Regions from separate parts of the Oceanobacillus sp. FSL K6-0118 genome, predicted to be linked through region 2. Evidence: riboswitches for the same ligand, from Rfam matches in the RefSeq annotation. Region 2 holds a riboswitch; each other region holds the start of a gene.
The links. A riboswitch is a leader RNA that binds a small molecule or an ion and turns the genes downstream of it on or off. The one in region 2 is predicted to bind S-adenosylmethionine.

Region 1 (9,962 bases), 1.5 Mb from region 2:
AGGAATCACAACAAAAGAAGTTGCAATGCCGTATGTTGATTTTTACTACAAGGAAAAAGGGGATGGGCTTTATATAGTACCTACAGAAACCCCACCTTGGTTTGTTGCTAAAAATGAATATAAAATCGATCAAATAAATGAAACAAAGGTAATACTAACTCAGAAAAATCAGGTGGATTTGTATGGGGATTACACGATTGAAATAGAATTCACTTATAATGGGGATTGGAAAATTAGTAGTATTACACATCGTTAGTAGGTTATGAAAAAAGGCAGTTGAAGTTTTTGAAAACATTTAGAGATTTTTATAATAATGAAGTTACCTTTTCCTATGAAGACCATCCATTTTCTAAAAATCCCAAGCACGTTTGGATTATATGTCGTTATAATGACCAATGGCTTTTAACTAGACATAAAGAAAGAGGGCTAGAGTTCCCAGGTGGCAAGGTTGAAAAAGGAGAAAATGCACAAGAAGCTGCTATTCGTGAAATTAAAGAAGAAACAGGCGGAATTGTGAAACATATAAGTTATGTCGGTCAATATTATGTGGATGGTAAAAGTGATTACGTGATAAAGAATGTGTATTTTGCTACTATAGAAAACCTAGTTGAACAAAATCATTATTTTGAAACAGAAGGACCTGTACTTTTAAATGAAATTCCTTCAGATGTTAGAAAGAATAAAGAGTATAGTTTCATTATGAAAGATTCTGTGCTGGATTCTAGCTTAAAATGGATTCAGAATCATTTTTAACTCACCTAAACGGGCAGCAAGACTCCCACCCCGAGCCTCTTGGGAAACAAAGAAGGTAGGTGGGAGATCACCTGCCCGTAAAGATCCGATACGTGCGACTAACCATCAGGGTGGAGAAGGTAAACCTTGCACCGATGGTTAGTATTTTTTAAAAGATAGGAAAAATTTAGCTTATTAAATCTTGTCATAGGGAAGACAACATCCAGCTCCAGCGCCCAGCGACTAGCGAGACTTCCTTCACCTCCGTACGATAAGTCAACATCGACTCACTCCGCTCGTCGTGTTTCCTTTATCTCCTGCGGTTCAGTCCAGTCCGTACGTCGCTAAACGGGCGCTTCCGCTTTTGTTCAGTGGGCATGTTTTATTAACCATCTTTCTATTCCTTCCACTACTTTGTACATGATTGCTGCAAGAATAGCGATAAGCACAAGGCTAGACATTACAAGGGTGAAGTCAAATACTTGGAATCCATAAATGATTAAATAACCGAGTCCTTGCTTCGAAACTAAATATTCACCAACAATTACTCCGACCCATGATAATCCTACATTAACTTTTAGCGTTGAGATCATAGTTGGCATGGTGGCTGGAAATACAGCTTCTTTAAAACATTGCCATCTCGTTGCACCGAAGCTTTTTAATACTTTGGAATAATTTGGATCTACTTCATTGTAAGCCGAGAAGATGTTTATGGTGGTTATAATTACGGATACAAGGAACCCCATTGCTATGATGGATAAATATCCTGGTCCAAGCGCTACGATAATGATTGGCCCCAGCGCAACTTTAGGCATTGCGTTTAGTACCACTATATAAGGATCCATAATTTTAGAAAAGCGTGTAAAAGACCATAGTAATGTTGCCAGTAAAATTCCGCCAAGAGTACCAATGATGAAACCTAATATAGTCTCAAATAACGTTACTGATAAATGGGAAAACATTGATCCATTTGCAAATCTACCTATTAATGAGGTGAAAATCCGACTTGGTGAGCTAAATAGTAATGGATCAATCCAATACAAACGACTTGCAATTTCCCATAATGCAAAGAACATGATGAGAATGAAAAATTGCCATATCAACACAATTTTCTTTTCCTTTTTTCTTTCCTTCAGATAGCTATCGAATAATTGTTGATCGCTTTTCATTTCTTATCACCTTCTCTACTGTCAAGCTCCTCCCATATTTTATCAAAAAGTGGCTGATATTTAGGATGTTTTCTAGCGTCGAGTGGGGGATTTTGACGAATTTCAATTGGGACTTCAAATACTTTAGCAATACTTCCTGGGTTCGCATTCATTACTAAAATTCGGTCACTCATTGCTATTGCTTCACCGATATCGTGAGTAACAAGAATAGCTGTTTTATGATAATTTTTTAGAAGTTTGCCAACTAAATCCTCTAATTTAAGCTTGGTTTGGTAATCTAACGCCGAAAATGGCTCATCTAGAAGGAGGATTTTAGGGTCATAGATAAGCGTTCTAACAAGTGCTACACGTTGTCTCATACCACCGGATAATGAAGTTGGGTATTGATCTTGAACTCCTTTTAAGCCAACTTCTTGTAAAAGTTGAATAGCGGTTTCCTTTAATTCAACTGTTGGTTTATTATGGATTTTAGGACCGAGCAACACGTTGTCAATAATATTTTTCCACGGGAAGAGATAATCTTGTTGCAACATGTATCCAATAGCAAGTTCTGATTCTTGAATATCTTTATTTTCAAGTAGGACTTTACCTTGTGTTTGTTTCATAATGCCAGCTATAATGGATAGTATGGTTGATTTTCCACAACCACTCGGTCCAAGCAAGGAAACAAACTCACCTTCCTTTAAGGAAAATGATATGTCATGAAGTGCTTTAGTATAGCCGTCTTTAGAAAAGTAGTGGTGTGATACATGATCCAATGTTAGAAATGACACGCTAATTTCCTCCTTAGTCGTTTATTACTTTTTCCGCAAATTCCGTATTCACCAACTCTTCATAAGGGACATCTTCGGGTAGCTCACCTGCTTCGTCCATAATTGTTTTCAGTTGTTCCCATTCTTCTTTATCCAAAAGTGGGTCTGTTGCAAAAGAATCTTGGTTTTTATAACGTTCAATAGATGAAGCTAATAATTCGATATCGGTATCTTCAAAATATGGCGAAACAATTTCTGCGAGGGTCATTGCATCTGTTTCTTGGACCCAGGCCTGAGCTTTATACAATGCTTTCGTGAATTTTAATACCGTTTCTTCATTTTTGTCCATATAACTTTGCTTAGCCATGAATCCTGTATAAGGGACAGTGCCAGATTCTTCACCAAAGGAAGCTACAATATGTCCGGTTCCTTCCCGTTCAAAAACACTTGCTGTTGGTTCAAATAACTGTACATACTCGTAATCACCAGAAGCAAAAGCACTTGGTATGTTTGCAAAATCGACACTTTGGTCTAAATTAACGTCTGCATGCGGATCCACACCGTGTTTTTTTAACACATATTCTCCAACCATCTGAGGCATTCCACCAACTCGCTGTCCGAGAAAGTTTTCTCCTCTTAAATCTTCCCACGTAAAGTCAGGTTTTACCTCTTTTGCTACTAAAAATGTACCATCTGTTTGTGTGAGTTGGGCAAAGTTAATCGCATAATCCTTTGAATCTTGTGCATATACATAAATGGACGTTTCGGCACCCACTAAAGCTATATCGATTCCATCAGATAATAACGTGGTCATAGTCGTGTCTCCGCCCCATGTAGTTTGCAGGTCAATTTCTAGACCTTCTTCTTCAAAAAAACCTTCTTCTACCGCTACATACATAGGTGTATAGAAAACAGATCTCGTTACTTCACCGATACTGATTTTGGATGTTCCACCTGTACCACAAGCCGAAAGAAAGATAAGTAAACCGATGGACAACAAAATAAAGCCTTTAATCTTTCTCATAGTTCTCGACCCTTTCATTTAAATTATCTTCCTTCCACAGTTTATGCCTAGGAGAAAATTGTGTGATTGCCTATTGATTTAAAGTTTTTTTCAAACGAAAAAAGCCGATCTCCTAAAAGAGACCGACTTTTTGAATTTTATTATTTAAATAGTGGACCCGCATTCTTAATTTCATCGGATGCATGAGTGAATTTCTTGAAGTTTTCGTGGAATTTCAAAGCTAATTCTTTTGCCGCTTTGTCATAAGCTGCTTTATCACCCCAAGTTTGTTTTGGAACTAACACTTCATCAGGAACCCCAGGAATATGAAGTGGAATATTTAATCCGAATACTTCATCTTGAACGGTTTCTACATTATTAAGTTCACCTTCTAGTGCAGAGTGAATCATTGCACGAGTATAAGAAAGTTTCATACGGTTTCCTACCCCGTAGGAACCACCTGTCCAGCCAGTATTAACTAAAAACACTTTGGCATTGAATTGATCTATTTTATCTCCTAGCATTTCAGCGTATTTAGATGGAGCTAATGGTAAGAATGGGGAACCAAAGCACGCTGAGAAAGTTGCTTGCGGTTCTGTCACACCACGTTCTGTACCAGCAAGTTTACTAGTATATCCACTTAAGAAATGATACATAGCTTGCTCTTTCGTTAATTTACTAATAGGTGGTAACGTGCCGGAAGCATCAGCTGTTAGGAAAATAATTGCATTTGGATGGCCCGCAACACTTGGTGTAACAATATTATCGATATTCTCTAAAGAATACGCTGCCCTAGTATTCTCAGTAAGAGAGGTATCGTCATATTCTGGTGTTCTTGTATTTTCATCTAATATTACATTCTCGAGTACAGATCCGAAGCGAATCGCGTTGTATATTTGTGGCTCTTTTTCTTCTGAGAGGTTAATACATTTTGCATAACAGCCACCTTCTATATTAAATACCCCATTCGGACTCCAACCATGTTCATCATCCCCAATTAATCGGCGGTACGGATCCGCAGAAAGCGTAGTCTTACCTGTACCAGACAGACCAAAGAATAAAGCAACGTCACCTTCTTTACCTACGTTAGCAGAGCAATGCATGGATAATACATCCTGTTGTGGAAGAAGGTAGTTCATAACAGAGAATATAGATTTCTTAATCTCTCCGGCATACTCCGTTCCACCAATAAGAACAATTCTCTTTTTAAAAGAAATAATGATAAAGGTTTCGGAATTTGTTCCATCAACACTAGGGTCAGCTTTAAAATTAGGTGCAGAAATAACAGTGAATTCACTTTGATGGTTCTCTAATTCGTCTTGTTGTGGCTTAATGAATAATTGACGAGAAAAAAGATTGTGCCATGCAAATTCATTAATTACTTGAATTGGTAAGCGATATTTTTTATCTGCTCCAGCAAATCCTTTGAAAGAATAAATTTCATCTTTTTCTTTTAAATAATCAATCACTTTCTCATATAGACTATCAAAATACTTCTCTTCAATGGGTTGATTTACTGCTCCCCAATTAATAGTAGCTTCACACACTTCATCACGAACAATAAATTTATCACCAGGGGATCTTCCTGTATATTTTCCAGTTGTTGCTCGAACCGCCCCAGTTTCACTTAATGCTGCTTCTCCCCTGCCCAATATACGTTCCACTAATTGTGGTTCGGATAAATTCTCTTTGATGTTTTCATGTTGATGAAGTAAATCTTTCCATAATGTTCTTTCCACCATTTTCATAAAAAAAATCCCCCGCTTTATAATAAATTACTGATGAAGATAATTAGAAAACTTGGCATTCACTATAGGATAGGTTTAGCGAATGCGTTAGTTGCACTTAGCAGATTTATACAGTGGGGCGGGTAATCGGTACCCCAAACGAGAAAGAATCTATACTTTCCTAACTGCTAAAAATTGTACTTTTCATTACATTCGATTATTAGTATAACACATATACAAAAATAATCCATACTATTTATGTTTCAATTTAGTAAAATTTGCTATTTGTTAAATTAACGGAAATAACTACAATATTTCTATCCCACTCAAGCCTCTAAGGAAACAAAGAAGGTAGGTGGGAGATCAACTGCCCGTAAAGATCCGATCAGTGCGACTAACCATCAGTGGAGAATGAAGGAAAACCCCCAATGATGGAAGTATTCTTTATTTGCTTCAACCATCATATGTAGAGGAAAAGTTATTGACATTACTCACACATTTCGTTACGATAACAATGGACGGAAACTATCTTATTCCGAGTTGGCGGAGGGACAGACCCTATGAAGCCCAGCAACCTCACACGCTTGTGAAAAGGTGCTTACCTGAAGCAAGGATCATTCCTTGAACAATAAGAGTGAAAGGACCGAACCCTTTCCTCAATGTAGGATAGGGATTTTTTTGCTTTTAAAGAAGAAACAGTTCCTTTTATCCCACCTAAATGGGCAGTAAGACTCCCTCCTCAAGCTTCTGAAGAACAAAGAAGGTAAGTGGGAGATCAACTACCCGCAAAGGTCCGATAAGTACGACAGTGGGGAATGAAGGAAAATCCCCACTGATGGAAGTCTTCTTTATTATATAAAAAGCAATGGTTTCTTCAATGCTTTTATATATAGAATATACAAAGATCTTTAATCGAAATAATGAAAAGAGTTCCGTAACACCAATTAAAGGAGAGAATGAGCCTTATGGCTGAAAAACGTCGTTTATTCACATCTGAGTCTGTAACAGAAGGGCATCCAGATAAAATGTCAGATCAAATATCAGATGCCATTTTAGATGAAATTATAAAAAATGATCCCAATGCAAGAGTTGCTTGTGAGACTACAGTAACTACTGGTCTTGTTTTAGTAGCTGGTGAAATTACTACTAGTACGTATGTAGATATTCCTGCAATTGTCAGGAAAACGGTGAAAGAGATTGGCTATACAAGAGCTAAATATGGATTTGATGCAGATACCTGCGCTGTCTTAACAGCAATAGATGAACAATCTCCAGATATTGCGATGGGAGTAGATAAAGCGCTAGAAGCACGTGAAGGCAAAATGAGTGACGAAGCAATCGCTGCAATTGGAGCGGGAGACCAAGGATTAATGTTTGGTTTTGCTTGTGACGAGACAGAAGAGCTTATGCCTTTACCAATCTCATTAGCACATAAATTATCTAAACGATTAGCAGATATTCGTAAAGAAAATATAGTAGATTATTTACGTCCAGATGGAAAAACACAAGTAACTGTCGAATATGATGAAAATAATAATCCGGTTCGTATTGACACTATTGTTATTTCTACTCAACATCATCCAGAAGTATCTCAAGAACAGATTGAAAAAGACATGAAAGAACAAGTAATTCTTCCTATAGTGCCTAAAGAATTACTAGATGACCATACGAAATATTTTATAAATCCAACTGGTAGATTCGTTGTTGGGGGACCACAAGGCGATGTTGGTTTAACTGGTCGTAAAATTATAGTAGATACGTATGGCGGATATGCAAGACATGGCGGAGGGGCATTTAGTGGTAAAGATTCCACAAAAGTAGACCGCTCTGCTGCTTATGCAGCCCGTTATGTTGCAAAAAATATTGTTGCAGCAGGACTTGCGAAGTCTTGTGAAGTTCAGTTAGCTTATGCAATTGGTGTAGCGGAACCCGTTTCTATATCTATTGATACATTTGGAACTGGTACAGTACATGAAACTAAATTAGTGGATGCTGTTCGTAAAGTGTTTGATTTAAGGCCTGCAGGGATAATTAATATGTTAGACCTAAGAAAACCAATCTTTAAAAACACAGCGGCATATGGCCATTTTGGTAGAACAGATGTTCAGTTCCCGTGGGAGAAATTGGATAGGGTAGATGAATTAAAGGATTTAATAAAATAAAATAAAGTAACACCATGAAAGCTGCCAGCACGGAGATGTGGCAGTTTTTTTGATTTTATCACTGAAGTATTACAATTATGTTACAATATGATTTTTTTGTGATATAATTATCCTAGATTTCGAATCACTTATTAAAGATTCCAATAAAAAGGTGCTCCAGACTTTGGTAGAAAATTAAACAAAAAGCCTGTAGATAATTAGTGGAATTATCCCAATTCGAAACGCAGTCTTTACTTTGTAATTGCTAATGAATTATTTTAATAGAAAGAGGTAACTATCATGTGTGGTTTTATTGGAATGGTATACGATTATCCAACTGATGTAGATGAAAAAGACATGGATTCATTAAGAAGGAAAAATAATATTATTGCTCATCGTGGTCCAGATGATGAAGGTTATTTTGTCGATGAGTACATATCTTTTGGTTTTAGGCGTTTAAGTATAATTGATATTGAAAGTGGAGTTCAACCATTAAGTTATGATAATGATAAAATTTGGCTTGTTTTTAATGGAGAAATCTATAATTATGTAGAACTTCGTGACGAATTAAAACAAGATGGTTATTCATTTTCAACAGAATCTGATACAGAAGTGATTGCCGCTTTATTTTCTAAATACAAAGAAGATGCATTTCAATATTTAAGAGGAATGTACTCTATTCTAGTGTGGGATAAAGATGATAAGACACTATATGGTGCACGAGATCCATTTGGAATTAAGCCATTATATTATTATCGTACGGAAGACGGAATTGCTTTTGCTTCGGAGAAAAAAAGTCTTGGACTAATGCTTGAAAAAGAAGAAGTAAATGTTGATGCATTACAGCACTATTTAAGCTTTCAATATGCGCCAGAACCAATGACATTGGCTCAAGGGATTGAAAAGGTAGAACCAGGACATTATTTTGTTAAAAAAATAGGCGAAGATATAACATTTACTAGATATTGGCATGCAACCTTCCAACCTATTTTTAATAAAGATAAAAAAGATTGGATAAATAAAATTCAAGAAGTAATGTATGATTCTGTAAAAGTTCATATGCGAAGTGATGTACCTGTAGGATCATTTTTATCCGGTGGTATTGATTCTACTCTTATTGTTTCCATTGCTAAGGAATTTAATCCAAATATCAAAACTTTTTCTGTTGGTTTCGCGAGAGATGGCTTCTCAGAAGTAGATGTTGCTAAAGAAACAGCTGATAAATTAAAAGTAGAAAATATTTCTTACACCATTACTCCTGAAGAGTACGTAGAAAATTTACCTAAAATTATGTGGCATATGGATGACCCATTGGCTGACCCAGCTTGTGTACCATTATACTTTGTTGCTAGAGAAGCTAGAAAACATGTAAAGGTTGCCCTTTCTGGTGAAGGTTCTGACGAATTATTTGGTGGATATAATATATATCGAGAACCAGAATCTCTTAAATTATTTAATGCCATTCCTCGGCCAATAAAGGGATTATTAGCCAATGTAGCAAAAGCACTTCCAGAAGGTATGAAGGGGAAAAGCTTCTTGGAACGTGGGACAACCCCGCTTAGGGAACGTTATATAGGAAATGCAAAGATGTTTGAAGAGAATGAGAAACGTGAACTTTTGACTCATTATATTGAAAATAACAATTATCAACAAATCACAGATGAGTTGTATGATTTTGTAAAGGATTATCCATTAGTGAACCAAATGCAGTATATAGACATTCATACTTGGCTACGTGGTGATATTCTATTAAAAGCAGACAGGGTGACAATGGCTAATTCATTAGAACTACGTGTTCCTTTCTTAGATAAAGAGGTCTTTCGTGTTGCTAGCGGTATACCTGTAGAATTAAAAATTGCAAATGGTACAACAAAGAGCATCCTTAGAGAAGCTGCAAAAGGAATCATTCCTGAACATGTCTTAGATCGTAAAAAATTAGGATTTCCTGTTCCTATTCGCCATTGGCTTAAAAAGGAACTAAATGGCTGGGCAAAACAACTTATTGCCGAAAGTGAAACGGACTATCTTCTTAATAAGAAATATGTACTAGATTTACTTGATTCCCATTGTAAAGGTAATGGGGATTATAGTAGAAAAATCTGGACAGTCCTTATGTTTATGCTATGGCATCAAATATTTGTGGAACATAAATATGATTTTGACAACTTTACAATTGATAAGAATAAGAAAGGCTCTGAGTTAGTAGGAGCATAAATGAAAAACAGGCACTTCTATCAAATGGATAGTAAGTGCCTGTTTTGTAGAAATTGTACCATCTTTTCTTTGAACAACTTTTTAAAGATTGGTGTGGTTTTTATAATATTTTCCTTTATCTACATAAGATTTTCTAACGCGTTCCATCTCTTGGTAATCTTCTTCCGTTAATTTGCGGACAACTTTCGCAGGGCGTCCCATAACGAGAGTATGGGGTGGAATCT
Region 2 (9,962 bases):
TAATCAACTATCTCCAACCAAACCTCTTTAATGAATCTAACACCTTCTCCGCATCATTCTTGTTAAAACAAACTAGAAAACCGTCACCATATTTACCGTCCAGACAAGATGATGATTTTCTTTTAAGTTTAACAACCATGCTAAAATATTGGAATGACGTATTTCGTAATTTTCTAACTCAAACAAATCACGAATTTCCATTTTGGATCACTCCATTTTTTAAACTATCTTCCACAACACTTCTTATACTTTTTCCCACTACCACATGGACACGGTTCATTTCTGCCTACCTTCACAACTTTTTTCCCTTCACGTAATTTAGTCTCCGGTAATGGTTGTAATGCACTTTTTTTTCGATCTGACAGCTCTGTTGGTGTATAGCCTTTAAGAAACCATTCTCTTGTATTATTCACTAGAGAAACAACTAGATCAGCAAAAGCTTGAACCGTTTCCATGCTATCAAATTCCAGCTCACTACCTAAGAGTTCCAAAACCTCATTCAAGCTATCCCCATTTCTAATAGAGGTAACACAGTCTTCTACTAGAATATCCGCTTCTTCTCTACTAAGTTCATAATTTTTCCTTATAAAATTGACTAGTTCGATATAGCTTTCATTCCTATCAACAAAATTAGCTTCACTAGCCTTTAGGATTTGATTCTTCTTAAAAGGGTAAAAAGAAAGACTTTTCCTCATCCTGTGTTCTTTTTTTACCGTTTCGGAATCATCTACATCACGATGGGAGTAACCATGCGCATCGACATAAACATCTTTATGATAGGATATCGCCTCATGCATGACCATAATATATTCGTGTAAAACAAAAGGTTCTTTCGTATATGTCTTAAGCAGTTCTTCTATTTGAATTAGACCTAATGTTCCGTAATAATATAAAAAACCAGTTGTAAGCTTAATCCACTCCGTATTCCTTTTTATGACAGATCTTATGTTCAAATGATTGGCCAACGATAATATAGGTTCCATTAATTCATTCGGTATTACTAAAGCTTTTTCACCATTATACGTGCCAGAATACACCAAACCACTAGCTCGGAAATAGTTAATTTTATGAAATTCGTAATCTGCAACATGCATATAGCCACCATTTTTTGCTAAATTGATTAATAGATTAAACCGTTCCTCATCCAATTGAAGACAAAATTTCCCAAGTGATTCGGGTATTTCTTCTTCTAACACTGCTATTAGTTCAGCCTTCTTTAGACTACTCACGCCCTTTAAGTCTAAATACCTTCTTATATCGTCTAATTCATATTTTGTATAGCCGGCTAGTCCTTCATGTAAAGTGAAAGGAATAGTTATTGTTTTTCCCCAGTATCTCCGTTCTTGGTTCTTCAATTGATCCACTTTCATTTTTTCTAATCCTACTTGAAGATTTTTAAATGCTTCTTTTAATTCTTTCTCGTTCATCATTTCACCTCTTAGGTTGATTATACAGAATTTGTCACTAGAGAGATAGGATCACTATCAATAAATGCTTCTGACTTTAACAGCTTTCTTTGCCTTCTATGGATTAAAAGAAGTTCCTAAACAAAAAGAGGAGTTAACCTATCTAGTCAACTCCCCCATTTAAAATCCATTATTCACTTTTTATCATACGTTAATTTCAGCAGCTCGTTTTTTATCCCTATATCCAAGTATTTGCTATTTTCTAATGGGAACTTCTCAGTGCAGTCTTCTCACCCTTGTTCTGCATGTTTTCTTTGCTTGAAATCCTTTTTAATAGCAGCTAATGTGTCTGGCTCCATAATCAGTCGTAACGCCGTTATGCTGAGCGCCTTTGCGCCTGTGATAAGGGCATGATCCCCTTTATCGGACACAGCTGCTTCTCTAAACGGAACGGTATGTGGAACAAGACTGCTAGAACCAATTTTAATATAAGGGTGAATGGTTGGAACGACTTGGCTGATATTCCCCGCATCTGTTGAACCCATTCCGTCTCTATCACCATCTACATTTTCTCCCAATTCTTCCATAACTTCTTTAAAAACCTTATTATAGGAATCATTTAATAACAAGTTATCAACTTCATTTTGGAAAGCAATCACATTTAATTTGGCACCTGTTGCAAGTGCTGCTCCTTCTGCAATTGCTTTTACTCTTTTTGTAACTTCGTTTAATCTTGTACGTGTGGCAGCACGGATATAAAATCTTGCTTTTGCATAATCTGGAACAATGTTCGGAGCATCGCCACCATCTGTAATAATTCCGTGAATACGGACGTCATCAGTTACATGTTGTCTTAACGCATTAATCCCATTGAAAAGTTGAATCACAGCATCTAATGCATTAATTCCTTCATGTGGAGAAGATGCCGCATGGGCAGATTTTCCTATATATTCAAAATCAAGTGGATCAACAGCTAAGGAAGGAGCAGTGAGACTTGTCTTTCCCGCTGGGTGAATCATCATTGCTGTATCGATTCCTTCTACTAATCCATGTTTAACAAAGCTACCTTTTGCACTACCATTTGGACCGCCTTCTTCTGCAGGTGTTCCAAAAACCACGACTTCTCCACCCGTTTCGCAAATAACTTTACTTAATGCAACCGCTGCAGCAACACTCATTGTTCCAATAATATTATGTCCACATCCATGACCAAGGCCTGGTAGCGCATCGTATTCTGCTAAAAATGCAATGGAAGGTCCCGGTTTTTCTGATTTATATCTGGCAACAAAAGCAGTCTCGTGGCCGGCAACAGCTTTTTCAACTATAAATCCTTCATCTTCAAGAATTTGTGTAAGTAAACCAGAAGCAAAAAATTCCTCATTGCCAATTTCAGGATTCGCATGAATTTTATGACTTGTTGTGAGGTAACGTTCCTTGTTGGCCTCAATATTTTCTTTTAATACTTCCTTAAAATTTGTTGTTACATTTGTCATTACAATGCCCCCTATTTTTAGAAAAATGGGGAAACTAAAAGTCCCTCTCTTTTTCTCATTCAATGGTATTTTCTATTTCCTACCAGCCAATTTTATCTAATGGTACAAAGGTTGGTATTAATGTCCCACCATATTCCTTTTCGACAAATTCAGCTGTATCTTCTTCTTGGAATAATTCGACAATTCTATTCAATGTTTCGTCATCTTTATCTTCTTCATTTACCGCTATAATGTTAAGGTAGTCATAAGCTGTTTCGTCTTCATGGAAAATGGAATCATTAAGTGGATTTAGTCCAGCATCCCTTGCAAAACCATTATTAATAACACCTGCATCTACATCAGCTAATGCTCTTGGTATTTGGGCAGGAGCCGTTGGAATAAGCTCAATATTTTTAGGATTTTCAACAACACTTTCTTCTATCGATCCAAGGCCATCGTAATTGTCTACAAGTTTAATAAAGCCAGCCTCTTGTAGTAAAACGAGTGCTCTTCCTTGATTTGATACATCGTTTGGTAGTGCAATTTTAGCACCCTCTGGTATATCTTTTACGTCTTTGTAATTATTTGAGTAAATTGCCATTGGTGCAAGATATGTTGTTGCAATTGGTACAAGATCTAAATCATGTTCTTTAATAAATTCATCAAAATAAGCAACCGTTTGGAATGAATTAGCATCAAGTTCGCCGTCTGCAAGGGCTGTATTTGGTTGAACATAGTCGCTAAAAGAAACAATTTCAATGTCAATTCCTTCTTTTGCTGCCTTCTCAGATACATAATCCCATGTCTGTGTATCTGTACCACTAATACCAATTTTCACCTTTTTTGTTTCTCCCCCACTTGTATCACCTGAGCAAGCTGTTGTAATAGCAATGAATACAATAAAAAGAAAAGTTAATAGAATTTTTTTCTTCATCCTGTTTTCCTCCTGATTATCTTCTACGTATTTTTCTTGATAAATAGTTTCCTAATGATTGTAGTCCTTGAACCATGATTATTAGGATGATAACCGTAATAGCCATCGTTGTCGTATCAAAACGCTGATATCCATATGTAATGGCAAGGTCACCAATTCCTCCTCCACCTACCGTTCCGGCCATTGCTGATGCTCCGATTAACCCGATGGTTGCAATAGTGAAGTTGACCACTAAAGAGCTAAGTACTTCTGGTAATAAAAAGCGAAAAATCGTTTGAAACGGCGTTGCACCCATGGCATTTGCTGCCTCAAGCACACCTTCGTCAACTTCTAATAACGAGCTTTCTACTAATCTAGCAATATATGGCCCCGCATAAAAGACAAGTGGAACAATTGCTGCAGCAGTGCCAATAGACGTTCCAACAATCAAGCGAGTAATTGGAATGATTGCTACCAGCAAGATAATGAACGGAATAGAACGGAATATATTAATAATTCCATTTAATACCGCAAAAATTGGTTTGTTTTCAAGTATTTGTCCATTACGAGTTACGAAAAGTGCAATACCCAACGGTAACCCAAGGATGATGGAGAAAATAAAGGATATACCTACCATTTGTACTGTTTCAATTATTGCTTCTATAATTTGTTCGGAATTAACTAGCATGTGATGTCACCTCCCTGAAGCTTATTTCTTTTGCGTGCATGTACGTTAATGCTCGTTTCACCTCAGATTCAGACCCTTGAAATTGAACAATCAAATTTCCAAATGGGATTCCTTGAAGTTCCGTAATACTCCCAAATAAAACATTGACATCTAAATCAAATTTTTTAGCAAGCTGTGATAAAAGGGGCTTACTTGTCGATTGATTGATAAAATTAATTCGGAATATATTTTGTGACCCATTGTTATTATCAATCATGTCTAAAATGGAACTTGGTATTTGATCATTCATGACAGTACTGACAAAGTTCTGCGCTGTTTTTGTTTTAGGCGCTGTAAAGACATCGAATACATTGCCTTCTTCAATAATTTGACCCGCTTCCATGACTGCAACTTTATCGCAAATTTCACGAATAACGGACATTTCATGGGTGATCATTAAAATCGTAATATCATATTCCTCACTGACCTTTTTCAAAAGCTGTAGAATAGAACTTGTTGTCTGCGGATCAAGAGCAGATGTTGCCTCGTCGCAAAGTAAAATGGAAGGCTGAGTTGCCAATGCCCTTGCAATACCGACCCGCTGCTTTTGCCCACCAGAAAGTTGGTCTGGATACATATCTGCTTTATCGGATAAGCCAACAAACTCTAGTAATTCGTGAACTCTTTTCTTCATCTTTTCCTTTGGTACCTTTTCAAGCACAAGTGGCATTGCCACATTTGCATACACAGTTTTGGAGTTTAGTAAATTGAAGTGCTGAAAAACCATCCCTATTTTTTTCTTCACTTTACGGATTTCTTTCTCCGATAAAACAGATAAATCATGACCATCCACAATGACTTTACCTGAAGTTGGACACTCTAAATAATTGACGCAGCGAATAAGTGAGCTTTTACCAGCACCACTATAACCAACAACTCCGTAAATTTCTCCTTTGTTGATTTTTAAGTTTATATTGCTTAAAGCATGAACCTGCTTTCCACCACTATCATAAACCTTCCCAAGATTCTGAAACTCTATCATGTTATTATCCCCTTTCTTGCCTCTATGATGCCTGGCGCCTCCTGATATTAGTCGAATAATGTTTTCATCGTATAAAAATCATAAAATAGAACAAAAAATCCTTCTTCATGGAAGAAGAAGGATTCAGGAGTAATATAAAAAATATTATATGTACTGAAATTCCTCTTATCTTCCAAGCTTTTCGCTTGCTGGAATTGGCACGGTACTTATATGTCCGTTGCCGAGGTATCATCGGGCCAGTCCCTCCGCCTCTCTAGATAAGAACTAATATATTATGAAATTAAAAGATGCCTATCTCCGACATTTGCCAGAATTTGCAAAGTAATTAATATAACAAAAACATTACATTATACTTTACATTCAGAAAATAAAATTGTCAATATCTTCCCTAGAAGATTGTATATTTAGAATATTGTACTACCCCAACAAACTAATGAGAATAATTTACTTAAGAGATCGTACCGTTACTCATTTTAGGTTACCGTATACAAAAGCCAATTATAGACAATCTATTAATTCCTAATTTCCAATCCACCTAGAATCGTAAGGCAGTTAAGTTTTAATACAACAACTTCTTCACTTTCTCCATGTTTTCTTGTACTATCTTCCCATCCACCCAAAATGGGGATACCAGATATTTCAACCTGAACATTTTCTGAAACGATGATGCTTATCCCTCCCAAGATAGAAGTGAAGTCAAGCATAGCTCCCTCTGCAATGACTGCATCACGGAGGTCAATTTCCACACCGCCCATTATTGTCACAACGCTACCACCTTGAAAATTTTTCGATTGACTTTTAATCTCCGCACCTGAAAATAACAAGAATGTGCTTAGTTTATCGCTCGTATGTTTAGTTTTTCCACTTTTAGCCCTGGTAAGTATGATAACGAAACCAATGAAAATGAAAATAAGCGGCCACAAATAAAAAATTAAATGAAGGTCAAACCATTGATTGATGAAAAATAAGACACCAACCAATAAAAATAGGAAACCTGACACTGTACAAGAAAGTGTACGATTGATTAGCTGAATAATACCAATAATAATGAGTATGAGCGGCCACCAAGTAGACAAGACTTGCGACATGTCAATGATATCAGCCTGATGCAAAAGAAAGCCAAAACCAAATATAAGAAAAAACAAACCCACCCATATTCTTCCCGACATAGGCATCCCCCCTGAGACTACTTTATGTATCACGGGGCTTTTTAATGATTAAAGGGTTTAGCATTATAGTGGAAGTCTTTATAACTCTATCTAAAAATAATCAATTTCCTTCGACTCTATCCATAAAAATTTTTAATGAATCTAACATTTCCTCCAAAGCGGCTCTTATATATCCTGTTATCCTAATAGGCATCATGCTTATTATCAAAAGGATATGAATTGTATTATTAACATATAACATATTGTCCCACTTGCTATTGAAAGAAACATATTTTTCTTCCAATAATGTACTATTATGATTAAACCTATTGAAATTAATTCTGGTATCCCATGACTGCCAGATAAAAAAGAAATATCTCTTAATGAATAAATAACGAGTAAACCAAATACAGCAGGCGGTAAAGCATTACCTAAAAATTGAATATAGGGTGGTGTAGGCTTATCTGCTGAGAAAATTATGAAAGGTAAAAACCTTGTAATCACTGTTCCCAAAACAACTGTACCAATCGTTATCATTTCTTGTGTAAAAGTCACCTTTCATTCACCACCTTTTTATTTTCAATATGACCTCGTAAAGGCGTTAAAATCACTAACATGATTATCATCGCAGGAATAGTAAAATATTCTGGGCCAAATATGATGAGTGCTAACACCGAAACTCCAATTCCTATTAATGAACTGTAATGTTTATCTTCTCTCATCCATTGATCTAAAAAAATCACAACGAACAGTGCAGTCATAACAAAGTCTAAACCTTTCGTATCAAAGCTAACAATAGAAGCTATTAAACTTCCTATCATCGCTCCACTGACCCAATAAAACATATTTAATAGCGTGACATAAAACATAAACCAACCTCTGTCCACATTGGAAGGAATCGTTGCAGTACTATTTATCACAAACGATTCATCACACATACCATATATGAGATAAAATTTCTTTTTTCCGGTTCCCTTAAATCTCTCTAACATCGAAATACCATAAAATAAGTGCCTTCCGTTTAGCATTAACGTTAAAAATAAAACATAAATAGGATTAAATTCTCCAAGCAATAACGTAGCAGCTACAAATTCCATTGAGCCTGCGAAGATAAAAAAGCTCATTATAAAAGTATAAATAGGCTCAAAACCCAGAGCATGAACATACATACCATAGGCGATCCCTATAAAGCTAAATCCTGCCAGAATCGGAATAGTATAGGGAAAAGCTGTTCGTAACGCATTTATGTGTTTATCCATAAGTTCACTTCCTTTTTAATTTTATAATTATATTTGATGGTAATAAACAACGCATTTATAAAAATGAAGGCAATTCAATTGTAAAGTGTATCATGATTATTCATTATTCTTAACCATCAAACCTTTTTAGGAAAAAATGTATTCTCATTCACAAAAGTAGAATCCGTTCTAATCAATGCTATGTAATTTACATTGGCTTATTTGATAAGGGTTAATATCTACAACCGGAATAAGTGGGTGAAAAAATACCCACTCAAAAAGAGGAGTTAACCCATCTAGTCAACTCCCCCAAATTAAAATCCATTATTCGCTTTTTGCATACGTTAATGTTTTACCAGTGAATCCAAATAAGATGGTTAGTACCGGGGATAGTAAACAGAAAAACGCCAAAGGTAAATATTCAAGTGTGGGTACTCCGAGAACATTCGATAAAAATACTCCACATACACTCCATGGAACAAGAGGATTCACAACCGTACCTGCATCCTCTAACACCCTTGATAAGTTTTTATTAGTAAGTCCTACCTTTTTAAAATTAGACTGAAATGCTTCTCCTGGTAAAAGGATGGATAAATATTGTTCTCCGATAAATACATTAACCCCAATTGCAGTACATGCAGTAGCAAAAATAACAGAACCAGCGCTATTCAATAATTTCCCTACAGATTCTAGTACTACTGGAATGATGCCTAAAGTAAAAAGTAGTCCCCCCATACTTAAAGCTAGGATGACAAGGGCAACGGTGAACATCATACTATTAATTCCACCACGAGTTAACAAACTATCAATTGCTTCATTTCCGGTCGTGGATACATAACCATCAAAAAGTATTTGAAATAATTCCTTACCAGATGGTATGTGATGAAATAGTGATAGGAAAATAGAAAAAATAGAAATAAAGGCTAACGTAATAAAGGCTGAAACTTTTTTCAAAGCAAAAATAATAAGAATCACGACCGGTATTAAGCTATACCAATGAACTAAGTTAGTTTCTAATAAACCAGCTTGAATAGATGCTAACCTATCAAAGTGAACGGTTGTTACATTAGGAGAAATAAACGCATAAATGATAAGACTTATCAAAAAAGCCGGGATGGTTGTCCAAGCCATATTTCGAATGTGTTCAAATAAATCTACCTTTAATACACTTGATGCAATATTCGTTGTATCGGAAAGTGGAGACATTTTATCTCCAAAAAAGGCTCCTGATACAATTGCGCCCGCTGTTACCGCTAAAGAGATATCTAGCGCTGTTGCGATCCCGATAAAAGCTACTCCTAATGTGGCGGAAGTCGTTAACGAACTTCCAACTACCATCCCCACAATAGCTGTGACTACAAAAACAATCACGTAGAAAAAATGGGGAGTAACCAATTCGAAGCCCATATAGATAAGTGTTGGTATGGTCCCACCAATCATCCATGTAGCAATTAACAAACCTATTAGAAAAAAGATAAAAATTGCTGGTAAACCTGATTTAGCACCATTCACCATTCCTTCCTCCAACAAATGAAACGGTACTCTTTTCACTAAACCGTATAGGATTAGTAGAAAAATAGATAATAAAATTGGAATATGTGGAGGTGCTGAAAATTTGATGATGCTTATACTAACCAACCCTACTATAATTAGAAGAAGGATCAAAGCCTCTCCAATGGTTGGTGAATATGCTCTCTTCGTTGTAAACATGTGTCCTTCCCCCTATAATGTATAAAATAAAAAAAGCATTCTCATCCCAATATTAGGGACGAAGATGCTCTCCGCGGTACCACCCTAGTTAATGATCTATGTCATTCACTCTTATTTCCCATTCTTTTCACGGTGTATTTCATTTCTACTGCTGCCTGAATTTCCAGCATCCATTCAGTCTCTTCCTGCTGCATCCAATAGAATTACTTTTGTCCGTTGTATGGGTGTCATATTAACTTTTATACATGAACGCTTTTATGCAATAAATTATTTGTCTATTACTATACCTGTGTCTAGTGAATTAATCAAGTACCATTTTTTGGGCAAGTAAAAATAATCGTAGGTACATTACCTTCACCTACCATT
Region 3 (9,962 bases), 2.0 Mb from region 2:
TCCCAGCGACCTTCCTCATCTTTAATGTCTTTATACGTATATTCCCTATTAACTTCAATCTCCTTCATATATTCTCACATCCTTTTTTCATTTTTCTTTTCATTATACAGGTAAGATTAAAGTAAAAACAGACCATTAGAGTTTGTCATCTTTTAATTAAAACAACATTATTTAAATTCATTTCATAATGTCCCTTTTATCATCCAAATTTTCCTGTACCATATTTTTAAATATGTCAACGTCTTTATTACTTTGTAAAAATCTTTAAGGTAAAAAGTATTTGGACTTGAAACGCATGCCTTAAGAATAATGTATTGTTACCATTATTGACCAACATATGTTCATTTTGTACATTATTCTGAGTAAAGGGGATAATTATTTTTATTTTCAACACCAATTACACTTTCCTATCCCACTTTTCGAAATTAATTTAGGGCGTTAAGAGCGACCTTCGCAGCTTGCGCAATTAGTGCATCATCGTATGTCGCATCCTCTGTATCATGACGGGACATAATTGCAATGACGATTGGCTCTCTGTTTGGTGGCCAAACAACTGCAATGTCATTTCTCGTTCCGTAACTTCCGGCTCCACTCTTATCGCCAACCTCCCATCCTTCTGGTGCGCCTGCACGAATCAGTGTATCACCTGTCGCATTTCCCTGTAGCCAATCCGTGAACTGTTCACGCTTTTCATTCGGAAGCAAGTCACCTAATGCAAATGCTTGAAGACTAGTAGCAAGAGCTTTTGGAGTACTGGTGTCGCGAGGATCTTCCGGACTGAATTGATTTAAGTCTGGTTCATATCGTTCTGCCTGAGTATCGTTATCTCCTATCTCTCTTAGGGTTTGTTCAAATTCTTTAGGGCCACCTATTGCATTAAATAAGAGGTTTCCAGCTGTATTATCACTGGTTCGAACTGCTGCCTCAGCAAGGTTTAAAAGGGTCATACCGCTATCTACATGTTTCTCAGTCACCGGAGAATAGGGAACCAAATCCTCTTTAGTATAAGTGATAACTTGATTAAGCTCTTCCATAGAATTCTGCTGCAGAACAATAGCAGCAGCCAACGCCTTGTACGTGGATGCAAAGGCGAAACGTTCCTCCGATTGATATTCAATGGCTTGATTTGTTTCTGTATCAACCGCATAGACACCAAGTTCAGCATCAAACTCTTCCTCGAGTTGAGAAAACTGATTATCTATTTTTGCTGTTTGATTTTCTTCTTTCTCCTCCTTAGATGAGGCATCCTTTGAATTTTCCTTATCCGCGCAAGCCGCAAGTGTGATCAGCATAAGCAATAATATACATAATGTAAATTTATGTATGCTGAATTTATATTCAAATCGTTTTCCCATATCTATAACCTCTTTCTATTTTAGATTCACTATCTTGATTTAATAATAATCAAATTTGACTTAAAACTTTAAATAAGATTTTATTGTTAACCTTAGTTCTATCTTCTTCCTTACAACTCTTCTAAATTAACTCCTGTTCCTCCTTTCCAGATTACACCTGTAGTCATATACTACAATTGTAATCGATATGTGTCAAGTTGTTTCATAAACTTTCTTTAAAGACTTTTAATCTCGTATTCTATTCCATTTTCCTATATTAGGTAATCAATAACTAATTGATAATCTTCTAATGAATTGTTAAAATGCAAATACCTACTGATGGGAAAAAACTTTATATTTTCCTATTTGCCAAAAAATGGAGGTAATTAGAATGTTCCTCGTATACATATTCACATGTTTTATCGTGTCCTCCATTACTATAGCTGTTATTATGTTGATTAAAAGGTTATTTTCAAAACACATTTCCGAGAAATGGCAGTACAATCTATGGTTTTTATTGCTAATCGCGTTAACTCTACCATTTTTACCAAAACAACTATTTCATTTTGAAAATCTTTTTCTATCATTCGATGTAAATCAAAACAACGGAATGATCGATTCATCTATCAACAACGACAAAAGCTTAAGATTTAGTAATGGAAACTGGATGGAGGACTTCACAGTCTCAGTCCATCGACTCGACCTGGATTTTCTAAATATAACTTTAGGAAGTATTTGGATCATAGGCATGATAGTCATGATTATTCTATCCCTACTTGCCTGGGTTAAGTTAAAGAAAATAAAAAGTACAACATCGGTTCTAAAGAATCAAGAGGTATTACATTTATTTGAGCAGTGTAAGAATCGTTTGCATATCTCCAAACCGATATTCATTGGAGAATCACCACTTGTCAAATCTCCAATGACATTCGGTATATTTAAGACATATGTGGTGTTGCCGATGCAGCTTGACGAATGGATGCCACTTGAAAAAATCCAATATATTTTTATGCATGAACTACATCACTACAAATATAAAGATATCGCAACAAACTTCATCCTCATCATTTATCAAATTATTTACTGGTTTAATCCACTTGTATGGATTGCTTTTAAGGAAATGAGGGTAGATCGCGAAATTGCCTGTGATGCAGCTGTTTTAAAATCATTGGATGAGCATTGTTACGTAGATTATGGGAATACAATTATAAATTTTGTGGAATTATCCTCACGATCGAGGAATATTACTTGGACCAATCAGTTTAATGGACCCAAGGAGCAACTCAAAAAACGAATTGAAAAAATTGCATCTTTCACGATGGAATCAAAGGGCTTAAAGTTCAAAAGTATTTCAATATTTGCCCTTATAGGTGTATTCGTAGCTGGTCAAGTCCCATTTGTTTCTGCCATGTCCAATGACAAAAGCTTTTATCATTTTAACAGTGAAGAAAATACCACTTATAAAGATTTCAACGAATACTTTTCTAACTATGATGGAAGCTTTGTATTATACGATATGAAGGCTGATCACTATACCATTTACAATAAAAATAACAGTATGAAAAGAGTTTCTCCAAATTCTACTTACAAAATTTATACTGCATTATTTGGATTAGAGTCAGGAGTAATAGCAGGTGATCATTCTATAATCAATTGGAATGGAAAACATTATCCTTATGAACCTTGGAATAAAAACCAAAACTTATCAACCGCTATGAAAAATTCGGTAACTTGGTATTTTCAGGAATTGGACCAAAGAATACCAAAAGATACCGTCCAAACTTATTTAAGACAAATTAGATATGGAAATGAAGATCTTTCTGGTAGAACAGACTATTGGCTAGAATCTTCTTTAAAGATATCTCCAATCGAACAGGTACAATTACTATCAGCGTTTTATACAAATCAGTTTGGCTTTGAAGATAACAATATCCAGACTGTAAAAGACTCCCTTTTATTAGAGGTATATGATGATGCAAGGTTATCTGGAAAAACCGGCACTGGTAATGTTAATGGCAAAAATGTAAATGGCTGGTTTATTGGATATGTAGAAACGAAGAATAATACATTTTTCTTTGCAACCAACATCCAAAATGAAGATAATAGTTATGGAAGCAAGGCCGCAAACATAACATTATCTATTTTAAAAGATAAGGGAATCATTAAGGAAATTGGAGAATAATTGAATTTCACATGTATGTAAAAGAAGGAGGGGAATCAGGTTGACTAAGAAAATCCCCAATATTTCAGAATCAGAATGGGAAATTATGCATGTCCTATGGGAAAAGTCTCCTAGAACGGCTAGTGAGGTTATATCTTCCATACAGGAAAAAACAGATTGGAAGCCGAAAACCATACGTACTCTTTTAGATCGTCTTACTCAAAAAAAAGCAGTTGGTGTCAACAAAGATCAAAGAGTCTATACGTTTTATCCACTTTATTCACAAGAAGAGTGTCAGCGCGCCAAGGCTCGCTCCTTCATTGATCGAATTTATGGTGGAACCTTAAAGTCGATGTTAGTTCAGTTCATTCAGGAAGAGTCTTTATCAGAAGATGATATTAAAGAATTACGTTCCATTTTGGACAAAAAACCTAAAGAAAAATGAAGGGCAAGACAAGGTAATATTTTTTTAAAAATAAGATACTGATAAAAGAGCGATTATGGTTAGTACCGTAATCGCTCCCTTCGCTGAATCTCTATATAACATGTGTTATCGCCATAATAAATTGATAAACAAAATAACATGAAAAACCAATTAATACTAATCCTGCAACGATAGAAAACCCTTTAATCATGGAATGGCTCATTACTTTTCTAGTTGTCGCCACGATGGTTAATAACCCTATATCGTGCAATAAAATTCCTGTTAAAACACCTGAAGCGATAATTAAAAAGTTGGCTGGCTCAGCCGCATTATACGAGTTGGTTAGTACTGCCCCAAATACACTTAACCAGAAAACAATATTCCCTGGCGATACGGCAACAAGAAATCCATTACGATAAGTAGACCATAATGATTTTTTCGGTTTTTCTCCTGATAATGTTATATCCTTGTCCGCATTCTTAATGGAATCATATCCGATTAGTAACAAAAATATTGCACCAATGAACCACATAGGAATTTGAATAAAAGGAAGTTGCAAAATTGAGGCTAGCCCCAAATAAAGGCATAAAATTAAAACAAAATCAATGGTCATTCCACCTAACCCCACAACCCAACCGTGCATAAATCCGTTTTTAAGACCTTGTTTCGTCATTTCTACCGTAATTGCCCCTACTGGCATTGCAACAGCAAGTCCCGCAATAACATATGTAAAGAATAATGCCATTAACCTCACACCCCTATAAAAAGTAAATACTATCATATCATAAAAATTTAAAATCATGTATATTTATGCAATTGCTTTTATAATTATTATTTGACTTTTTTCAATCAAATTGGTAGCTTCAGAATAAATATTAACTGAAGAGTTACCTTTATCCTTATTTAGCCTCCAATTTCAAAAACTCCATTTTGAAAAAAGATTAATCAAAATGGAGTTTCATTTACAAGTTAATGTATGTTATATTTGATTTGCTACGTGGATCCATAGTAGCAATCGTTTCATACGGACTAACATCTAAATCTTCAGGAGAAAGAGTTTATAAATACATGCAATATTTTTATATCTTATGCAATAAAAATACAAGAAATTCAGTCTGAAAAGTTTATCAGAGGCAGATTGGTAGATTATATGAATATCTTTAGAAGTCTATTAAAGAACAAAGATTATAGAGATTTGTTTAGCGCGTCCTTTAAGAAAAGAATCCCCTTATAAATACGCAGCGTATAAAGGTGGGAGTAGGATAAATATAACTAATTCACTGATGTATTTGGAAGATAAAATGAATCCTAATTTATTATTTACATTTTGAATTCCTAGTCAATGTAAAAGGATCGCCCAATTATTCACTACCTACTTTTTTTAATTCCTATACGGATAAACAATAAAGAAAAGAATACTAAAGCTGATATAGCAATTGTCCTACCAATATACATCCAATTCATTTCCCCATGTCGAATTGCACTCACAATTATAATCCCTACCAGAACACCCACAATAATATAAAAATATGATATTAATTTATTAACCATAAGAACCCTCCTTAGATTATTTAATTATCTTTAACAAAATATTAGATTGTTGATACCGAGACTGGAGTTTGGAAACAACTTTATTGTTATTTAACACTATCCTGCTTACCTCGGACCTTATGATAAAGGGACATAATGATCCAAATAGGGATTGGAAGTACGATCACTCCAGCTGTTATATATGATAAGAGTTAATTGCAGAATCTGGATCTCTATCACCGACAAATAACAAAAGAATAGCCAATAGTAATAGGACAAGGGATGGTATGGCTTTTACTAAATGGACTAATCCTTTTCTTCCTTCTACCTTCCATTTGTTCCTGTAAATTGTGATTATAGTCCAAGCTGTTGGGAGAGCAAATATACTGAGAATAATGGCAACTATAATAAGTAATGATTCTAAGATGCCGGAACTTATTATAGCCCCAACCCATGCGAATGCTGTTATTAAAACAAACGGAACTGCCAACTTTTTCATGGAGTCAATTGAAGAAAAAAGAACCCTACAAGGCTCTTCACTAAATTAATATAATTTTTTTGATTATCCAACTGTATTATATTAACCCAAAAAAATCAGTCTTGAACAAAATTAAAAATAATATAAGAGTAAATATTACTTGACTAATTGTTAATTTATATTCATTCGGATTTTCCGCATACTTTCGCTCCATAATTGCTCTAACGATTTCTGAAATACCAATCAGAATAAATATAATAAACCACGGATAAGTTCTATCCATAGGTTCTCTCATGATGGTTATCACATAGGTAAATAAGATAATTACTATTGTAATAATTCTAATTGTCCAATCTATTTTTTTATGCTTCTCATTGAAATAGTTATTTGAAAATAAATTCCCTCTCCTTTTCTCAACTTTTAGCCAATTTCTCATTATGGTATGAAACAAAAACAATATAAACCCTACAATGGCTAACAACAATATAAATCTCAACAAAAAGTTAGGCTCTTCACCATACATAAATTCATCCATCCTCCCATACGTTTGCTTAATAACATATTTTTATTTTACATAAAAATTGCCATCATTACATAGAACTTCCTAAATTATTCAAAAAGTTAACTTACCTCACCTATTGTAGTTGCTTTATTCATATCAGATAATTATTTAAGTTTACCTAAAAATAAAGATTGACTTCCAACAAAAAACAGGCATTGAAAAGTTCAACCTAATAAATGGACTTTTCGATGCCTATTTTAGTCTTTTTTAATCAAAATGTACGTAATTTATTGGAAATTAAAAAGAAAAAGCCTACCTAAATATGCTAAAATTTTATTTGGACAAAACAAAATATACAGCATAAAAAGGAGTCTTTTTCTATGACCAATTATAACACATTTAGCCAGGCAATTTACACTACTAAACGTTCCATTTATGATTTTTCTTCAAAATTGACAGAAGGAATGCAAAAACCCAATAAAAACTTTATCCTAGATATTTTATTTGGCATGGCAAAAAGCAAATCTGTTTTGCTTTCCAACATTGCACGCACTCTAGAAGAGCCCATCGATACGATACAAACCGTCAAGCGACTTTCCAATCGTATGGATGAGTTTCATGAAACAACCGAGCTGTTGGAGAACTATGAAGAACTAATAAAACCTTTCCTGCAAGAAGAAGATAATCTGATTCTGGTAGATAACTCTGAGATTGTGAAACCCACCGCCTGTAAAATGGAAGCTCTTGGGCAAGTGAGAGATGGTTCGACAGGGAAAATTGGCAATGGATACTGGACAACCAATATGATTGCCGTGGCTCCGAGGACAAAGCATCCGATTTCAGTTTATTCTCATTTATACTCATCTGCTGAAAAGGGATTTATCAGCGAGAATGATGAAACATACAAGGGCTTGGATTACGTAGATCAGCTTTTAGGCGAGAAGAAAGCAACCTTCGTCATGGACCGTGGGTATGACAATATAGAAGTCATGAAAAAAATCCTCAAGCAGGAGAATAACTTTATCATTCGGTTGAAGAAAAATCGAAATTTATTGTATCAGAATAAAAAGTTCTCCGTACATGATTTGGCAATCAGAAGAAAAGGGAAAATCAATTTTCGTTCTGAAATAAAGGGAACCGTCTATGATTTGAAAGTCTCTCATCTTACTGTAGAAATCCCCTCGCTTAAGGGAAAAAAGTTCACGATGATTGTTGTGTATGGATATGGCAAAGAGCCGATGGTGCTGCTTACAAATAAGCGAATCCAGAAAAAAGCAGAGGTAATTTCTGTTTTAAAAGCCTATATTACTAGATGGCGTATCGAAGAAATGTTTCGCGTGCAAAAGCAAGAATTTGAATTAGAGAATATTCGAGTTCGTACCTTGCCCAGACTGAAGAGAATGTTTTTACTCTTGTCCATCATGGTTACGTTTATGACACTGAAAATAGAAAAGCAAAATGGATTTTTTCATAGTGTGATTGAACGGGCAAAGGGCATAAAGGCAAAGGATCAAATTAAGATGTTTCTATATCGTTTTTCGGCGGGAATGGAAGCCATACTGAAAAAAGATGCTTATGGGATTCGACATTTTAAATACATAGAAAAGCCAAAAGATTCACGACAACTAACATTTCAACTTTAGACCAATTAATTGAATAGTCAGAATAGACATACTGCGTAGTATGTTTATTTGTATTGGAAAAAACTTGCTTCTTCATTGAAACTGCAAAAAGTTTTCCCTAAAGAATCTCAATATGACGAAAACATGTTCTTATAGGGGAAAAAAAGGTAAACTTAAAGATAATTAGGATTGACAGGGGAATACATTTATGATATATTTTCCAAAATAGCTAAATAACCAATATTTAATAACTCTTATCAAGAGTGGCGGAGGGACAGACCCTGTGAAGCCCGGCAACCTTCAAGTTTTTTCTTGAAAAGGTGCTAATTTCTGCAGATTAATTTCTGGAAGATAAGAGGAGGACAGAAAGATTTAAGACCTCTTCTTATTTATGTAGAAGAGGTCTTTTTGTGTTTTGGTATAAAAGTGAATGACTATAAGGGGCTGATACGATGGCGAATGAAAAACATAGTGAAAGTTCATTAGTTGCAAAAGCGTTAGTAGATGGAAATAAAAACGCATCCATAGCTGAAATTTCTAGTGACAATAATTTTTGCAGTATTTATGTCAGCAAGTATAGAATGAATAAAGAAGTTGGGTTTGAAAGAAAGTTGTTTCAGATGCTTGAGGATTTTCAACTTTATTACAGAAATATACCGTCTAGTGTCGATACTATTAACCTTATTTTACATGAAAATCAATTACATCAGGAGATAGAATGTGAACTGATTCAGAGGATTAGTTCGGAGCTTTCAGCAGATAAAGTGACTATTCAACGTAATCTTGCGCTAATTATGCTAATTGGAGGAGAGATGAATCATAATGTAGACAATATTACCAGAGCAGCGAATGTTCTTGCAAAAAAAGAAATTAATATTGAAATGATACATATGAGTCATGGCTCATCCAAGATAAGTTTAGTATTAGGTGTAAAGGCTCATGATGAACCAAAAGCTGTTGCGGCTCTTCATCGTGAATTTTTTGCTGGTGTTTCGGTTTGATCATATGTGTTAGATAATATAGGACATCTAATTAATCAGTGTTTTGACTATTAGATGGTCCTTTTCCTTTTTGTTATACTGTTGACTCTTATTTGAAACATTCTTTAACCTGTAAAAGGTTTGAATATTCATCTGTTCTTACAGGTATTGGAGATTATCATTTTAGTACTACTGTTCTCTCTTTTCAACAAATAACAAAATTAGTGTTGCCAATGGACCTAATACAAGAGAGAGCAAAAACCAGTTTAATCCCGTTCTATTCTTCCCTTGTGCAAGTGCAGCGTTTATCAAAGCAAGTGTACCCCATCCTACAAAATATTGGTTATCCATCATCTGTCCTCCTCATTAATCCCATTCATCTATGCAGGGGGCATCTCCTCTTATTGCCACCTTTGTACGCGTGACAGAAATTATGAAACGGTCCAAGGACTATACAAATATTTGATTTAGGTCTAATTTCAAACCTGTTAAAACATTAACGGAAATATTATCACCTTTTGTTAAGACTCCTTGAAATTTGTATTGTTTACCAATTAAAAGATGTATTTCTACAGATTTGTTAACCGGATCAACAATCCAACACTCTTTTACTCCTGCTTTTTCGTAAAGCTGATATTTCTTCCAACGGTCTAACTTAACAGATGAAGGTAAAAGTATTTCGATGATCATATCTGAGGCTCCATTACAACCCCTGTCGTCAAGCTTTTCTTGATCACTTACAACATATAAATCGGGTTGACTACATTATTTATATCATCGTCCTCTTTGTTATCCACTAATAATCGTACATCGAAAGGCGCAAAAAATACTTCGCATTCCTTTTCTTGGAGAAAGACTGAAAAAGCCGTAGATAATTCCCTGAGAACTTGTTGATGCCTACGTGAAGGGACAGGAACATATAAAAAGTTCC

Region 1: another riboswitch for S-adenosylmethionine. It lies ahead of metK (methionine adenosyltransferase); the one in region 2 lies ahead of MHI02_RS05995 (ATP-binding cassette domain-containing protein).
Region 3: another riboswitch for S-adenosylmethionine. It lies ahead of MHI02_RS16175 (ACT domain-containing protein); the one in region 2 lies ahead of MHI02_RS05995 (ATP-binding cassette domain-containing protein).

The regions. Positions count from the first base shown of each region.
Region 1 is NZ_JBBOVR010000001.1:2,685,563-2,695,524, reverse strand. Features, by position in the region: gene MHI02_RS13780 (hypothetical protein) at 1-256, shown strand, start outside; gene ytkD (RNA deprotection pyrophosphohydrolase) at 286-753, shown strand; gene MHI02_RS13770 (ABC transporter permease) at 1,101-1,901, opposite strand; gene MHI02_RS13765 (ABC transporter ATP-binding protein) at 1,898-2,674, opposite strand; gene MHI02_RS13760 (ABC transporter substrate-binding protein) at 2,688-3,677, opposite strand; gene pckA (phosphoenolpyruvate carboxykinase (ATP)) at 3,818-5,404, opposite strand; SAM riboswitch class I at 5,911-6,018, shown strand; gene metK (methionine adenosyltransferase) at 6,349-7,545, shown strand; gene asnB (asparagine synthase (glutamine-hydrolyzing)) at 7,825-9,738, shown strand; gene MHI02_RS13740 (gamma carbonic anhydrase) at 9,820-9,962, opposite strand, start outside.
Region 2 is NZ_JBBOVR010000001.1:1,138,123-1,148,084, reverse strand. Features, by position in the region: gene MHI02_RS06020 (PD-(D/E)XK nuclease family protein) at 73-201, opposite strand; gene MHI02_RS06015 (SEC-C metal-binding domain-containing protein) at 225-1,427, opposite strand; gene MHI02_RS06010 (amidohydrolase) at 1,697-2,899, opposite strand; gene MHI02_RS06005 (MetQ/NlpA family ABC transporter substrate-binding protein) at 2,979-3,812, opposite strand; gene MHI02_RS06000 (methionine ABC transporter permease MetI) at 3,829-4,479, opposite strand; gene MHI02_RS05995 (ATP-binding cassette domain-containing protein) at 4,469-5,500, opposite strand; SAM riboswitch class I at 5,663-5,764, opposite strand; gene MHI02_RS05990 (LiaF transmembrane domain-containing protein) at 6,013-6,669, opposite strand; gene MHI02_RS05985 (branched-chain amino acid transporter permease) at 6,874-7,203, opposite strand; gene MHI02_RS05980 (AzlC family ABC transporter permease) at 7,200-7,907, opposite strand; gene nhaC (Na+/H+ antiporter NhaC) at 8,211-9,596, opposite strand.
Region 3 is NZ_JBBOVR010000001.1:3,185,624-3,195,585, forward strand. Features, by position in the region: gene MHI02_RS16135 (Uma2 family endonuclease) at 1-68, opposite strand, end outside; gene bla (class A beta-lactamase) at 426-1,355, opposite strand; gene MHI02_RS16145 (BlaR1 family beta-lactam sensor/signal transducer) at 1,726-3,516, shown strand; gene blaI (penicillinase repressor BlaI) at 3,557-3,940, shown strand; gene MHI02_RS16155 (LysE family translocator) at 4,032-4,664, opposite strand; gene MHI02_RS16160 (hypothetical protein) at 5,288-5,470, opposite strand; gene MHI02_RS16165 (DUF4181 domain-containing protein) at 6,025-6,462, opposite strand; gene MHI02_RS16170 (transposase) at 6,810-8,072, shown strand; SAM riboswitch class I at 8,303-8,409, shown strand; gene MHI02_RS16175 (ACT domain-containing protein) at 8,504-9,052, shown strand; gene MHI02_RS16180 (hypothetical protein) at 9,221-9,382, opposite strand; partial or broken gene MHI02_RS16185 (Uma2 family endonuclease) at 9,482-9,778, opposite strand.